One region of the Peribacillus sp. AS_2 genome, then DNA from elsewhere that is predicted to be linked to it. Evidence: riboswitches for the same ligand, from Rfam matches in the RefSeq annotation. Region 1 holds a riboswitch; the other holds the start of a gene.
What was found. A riboswitch is a leader RNA that binds a small molecule or an ion and turns the genes downstream of it on or off. The one in region 1 is predicted to bind S-adenosylmethionine.

Region 1 (2,402 bases):
TTGAGAATGCAAGCGTAAAATTTCCCCTTGGAGATTTTCCAGATAATCCAGTTTTTTTCGAAACATCTCCTTCCCATTAGGGACATGCCCAGCATGACAGCAAAACACTTCCCCGAAGTCATATTGAAGCAATCTTTTTATGGAATCGATTATCACCGGGACCGACTCTTCCCGTAAGACAAGCTTTGTTTTTGGGGTTACGAAAAGGTCTCCTGAAAAGAGCACGCCATTATTGTGATTCAAATACACCATATGGTCCTTTGCATGACCTGGGGTAAAAATCGGCTCCCACGTTTGGGTACGGGAAGGAATGGCCTTCCCCAGAGGCTCAGCTTTAAAGGCGTCTCTCTTTCCCCAGAAAATTTTGCGGTATTCAGGATATTCAGCATCCTTTGCACAAACCTCAACCGACATCGGGTGAATGAAAAGAGGGACCTTTTTATGTTCCTGTATCCAGGCAGCACCCCCCGTATGATCTTCATGATAGTGAGTCAGGGCCACTGAGTCGAAGTCTGCGGATTCATAGAATGGAGTAAGTTCTTCCAATAAAATCTGTGCGCCAGTATCTATCAATAGGCCATCCGTTAAAAAGACATACACACTCATCCCCGCCTTATTCCCGCCAGGAGTCCCATGCACGCAAACCACATCATTTATCGTCTTGATCTCTATCATTCGGTTTCCTCCCAATCATTGTATAAATATAGTTTCATCTTCCTTTTTTTAACTTTCTATAATAAATGTAGTACCACTTTACCTTTTTGACAAGGAAATATTGGAATGAATAGCTTCGATGAAAATGCTGGATTATTGCATAATAGCCCATTTTCCATGAATCGTTTTAACGGACTGTACCAGATTTAATGACAAAAAAAATAAAAGTAACGATTGACAATGACGGATTTTACAAATAATATAGATTATATTATAAAACTTGAAATATTCTAAAATAATAATTTACTTATCAAGAGTGACGGAGGGATCAGGCCCTGTGATGTCCGGCAACCGCCCTTAGGGAACGGTGCCAATTCCTGCAGAATGATTGCATTCTGAAAGATAAGCCGAGATATGATTTCGCTGCCTCTTTCTGAATGATAGAGGCAGCTTTTTTAATGTTTAAGGGGGAAAGCTCATGATTGAAATCCGTTCAGTCCGAAAGGAATACGTCTCGAAGAAAAACCGAGTTATCGGAGTGGATAACGTATCTTTAACCATTCAAACTGGTGAAATATATGGAATTGTCGGCTACAGCGGAGCTGGAAAAAGCTCATTACTCCGCTGCTTGAATTTGCTTGAACGTCCGACAGGTGGAAAGATCATTATCGACGGCATTGATTTAACCTCTTTATCTAGCAAAGAGCTTCGTAAACAACGGCAAAAAATCGGAATGATATTCCAGCACTTTTCCCTGGTCAGTTCAAAAACCGTTTATGAAAATGTCGCTTTCGCCTTAAGGGCCGCGCATCGATCGAAGGACGCGACTAAGTTACGTGTATTGGAATTGTTGGAAATAGTAGGGCTCAGCGATAAGAAAGATGTCTATCCTGCACAGCTTAGCGGTGGACAGAAGCAACGGGTCGGCATTGCTCGCGCGTTAGCAAATGAACCCACTGTACTATTATGTGATGAAGCGACTTCAGCCCTTGATCCAACAACTACAAAAGCGATTTTACAGTTATTGAAAAAGATAAGCAGTGAGCTTGGTATCACCATCGTGTTGATTACACATGAAATGGAAGTGGTCAAAGAACTATGCCACCGAGTCGCCGTGATGCAGGATGGCCGGGTAATTGAAGAAGGACCCGTTTATGAAATATTTTCACAGCCCAAACAGGAGTTAACGAAGCAATTCATTAGCAGTGTACTGGATTTCGAACTCCCTTCGCACTTGATTGAAGAAAGTGAAGGTACGATTATTAAAATCCAATTTAAAGGGCAAACCGCCGGTGAATCGATTCTTTCGGATACTCTCCAATCCCATGCAGTAAAGGGAAATATTTTACACGGTAAAATTGAGTATATCCAGGATGTTCCTTTAGGCATTTTAATCATCGAGTTAATTGGCGATGCCGTCCAAATTCATTCGGCATTGGAATATATAAAAGATCGTTCCAGTTCTGTGGAGGTGTTAAAACATGTCACTGCTTAATCCCATCGTCAATATTTTACCTGATCTTAATAAAGCCTTTCTTGAAACGATTTATATGGTTGGCGTTTCTCTTGCAGTAGCCCTGCTGATCGGTTTACCGCTTGGAGTATTGCTATTTTCAACAACCAGGAATTTATTTTTTGAAAATGGCATCGTGAATCGATCTCTCGGTTTCGCAGTCAATATTGTCCGTTCAATCCCGTTCATCATTCTCTTGGTCGCCCTCCTTCCTTTAACGGACCTACTTACAGGA
Region 2 (2,402 bases), on a different contig from region 1:
CGTCTCCTTTGCAAAAGAACATTCAATTTGTGTGGTCCATGATTTCGCCTATGGGGCGATCGGATTCGACGGAAAAAAACCGATAAGCTTTCTCCAGGCGGAGGGAGCGAAGGATGTAGGAGTTGAAATATACACTCTATCGAAAACATACAATATGGCAGGGTGGAGAGTCGGTTTCGCAGTGGGTAATAAGAGTGTAATAGAATCTCTTGAACTATTACAAGACCATCTTTATGTGAGTCTCTTCCCGGCGATACAAGAAGCTGCGGCAAGTGCTTTGCTTGACTCACAGACCTGTGTAGAGCAGTTAGTGCAAATGTACGAGGGGCGAAGGAATGTTTTCATTGAGGGATTGAGGTCCATCGGATGGGATGTCAAAGCTCCAGCGGCATCGTTTTTTGCCTGGCTCAAGGTACCTGAAGGTTTTACGTCCGAGAGTTTTGCGGACTATTTATTAACGCATGCCCATGTAGCTGTTGCCGCAGGGAATGGGTTCGGTGAATTTGGCGAAGGTTATGTCAGGGTAGGGCTACTGACTTCGGAAGAACGGCTGCAAGAGGCTGTGGAACGAATACGGACATTAAACTTATTTTAATGCAATAAGATATCCGATTTATTCACTTTAAATGGTTAAAACTTATTGACAAAGTAGGAATTACCTGTCAGAATACAAAATAAATTCTTAATCTTTCGATACTGGATACAACTTATATATCAGCGTTTTCTTATTTTGAGCAGGTGGAGGGACTAGCCCGATGAAGCCCAGCAACCGACCGTAATTCCATTGTAAAATGGGGCGGAATCCTTCCGCCGGATTTTTTGAAATCCACAAGGCACGGTGCTAATTCTTGCAGCCGATGGCTGGGAGATAAGAAGATGGCTTTTTAAAGCCTCTTCTTTATGAAGGGGCTTTTGCCATTTTGAGACCATCTCAGACCAATAGTGACATCGAGAGTTTACTAACGTGTTATAGGAGTGATCAGATGAGCGAGATAGTCGCTACTTATTTAATTCATGACTTTATTGGAAATCATGAGAAAAAAGCAGAGAGCATTGCCTTGGGTCTGACTGTCGGGACATGGACGGACTTGCCGCATTTGGTACAGATACAACTGGAAAAACATAAGGGACGCGTCATATCGGTGACCCCCCTATCTGAAGAAGAGAGGGCAAACAGCTACTTTAATCGGAAAGTATACCGTTCGCTGATTAAAATTGCCTATCCTGCAAGGAATTTCTCCAATGATTTACCTGCAATCCTTACGACGGTCTTCGGCAAACTTTCATTGGACGGTGAAATAAAACTTATAGACTTGGATTTTGTCGGTGATATTCAAAAAGCTTTTCCCGGTCCGCAATTTGGCATTGAAGGCATAAGGGAAAAGCTTGGCGTATTTAACCGGCCCTTGGTGATGAGCATCTTTAAAGGTGTATTGGGAAGAGACCTAACATTTCATAATGAGCAACTGAGGCAACAAGCATTGGGAGGTGTCGACCTAGTTAAGGATGATGAGATCCTCTTCGACCAGGAACTGACTCCATTTTTCGATAGAATAAAAACGGGAAAAAGAATATTGAATGAAGTCTATGAAACCACTGGCCACCGTACTTTATATGCTGTCAATCTATCTGGGAAAACTTTTGAATTATTGGATAAGGCAGAGCAAGCGGCTGAAGCAGGGGCAGATGCTTTATTGTTCAACGTTCATACATATGGTTTGGATGTATTGCAGGCCTTGAGTGAACATGATCGTATAAAGCTGCCGATCATGGCGCACCCCGCATATAGCGGGGCATTGGCATCTTCATCATTTTATGGTATCGGCTATCCATTATTGCTTGGTAAATTAGTAAGATTATCAGGTGCGGATTTATCCTTGTTCCCTTCCCCTTATGGAAATGTCGCACTTGAAAAAACGGAGACCTTAGCGATTGCTGAAGCTCTGACAAGAGATGAACTTTCATGGAAGAAAGCCTTCCCTGTTCCTTCTGCAGGCATTCATCCGGGCATGGTTCCGGACCTGATCAAGGATTTCGGGCTTGATAGTGTGATTAATGCCGGAGGCGGAATTCACGGTCACCCTGACGGAGCAGAGGGCGGTGCCAAGGCATTCCGTTCTGCTGTGGAAGCATTTCTGGCAGGAAAGGAACTTTCTGAAGCGGCGGCTGAGGAAGAAACCCTAAAAAAAGCTCTTGTGTTGTGGGGAGGCCTATAAGAAATAATGAAACCGATCATCTTTTGTGATTTTGACGGAACGATCACCAACACAGATAATATCATTTCAATTATGAAGAAATTTGCCCCTCCGGAATGGGAAGCGTTGAAAGACGGAGTCCTTCAGCAAAAAATCAGTATATCTTCAGGAGTTGGGGATATGTTTTCCCTGCTTGATAGTGGCTTG

Region 2: another riboswitch for S-adenosylmethionine. It lies ahead of mtnW (2,3-diketo-5-methylthiopentyl-1-phosphate enolase); the one in region 1 lies ahead of OTG27_RS07270 (methionine ABC transporter ATP-binding protein).

The regions. Positions count from the first base shown of each region.
Region 1 is NZ_JAPTGA010000003.1:369,002-371,403, reverse strand. Features, by position in the region: gene OTG27_RS07275 (MBL fold metallo-hydrolase) at 1-675, opposite strand, end outside; SAM riboswitch class I at 959-1,063, shown strand; gene OTG27_RS07270 (methionine ABC transporter ATP-binding protein) at 1,133-2,149, shown strand; gene OTG27_RS07265 (methionine ABC transporter permease) at 2,136-2,402, shown strand, end outside.
Region 2 is NZ_JAPTGA010000002.1:201,495-203,896, reverse strand. Features, by position in the region: gene OTG27_RS03760 (pyridoxal phosphate-dependent aminotransferase) at 1-595, shown strand, start outside; SAM riboswitch class I at 723-875, shown strand; gene mtnW (2,3-diketo-5-methylthiopentyl-1-phosphate enolase) at 984-2,216, shown strand; gene OTG27_RS03750 (2-hydroxy-3-keto-5-methylthiopentenyl-1-phosphate phosphatase) at 2,223-2,402, shown strand, end outside.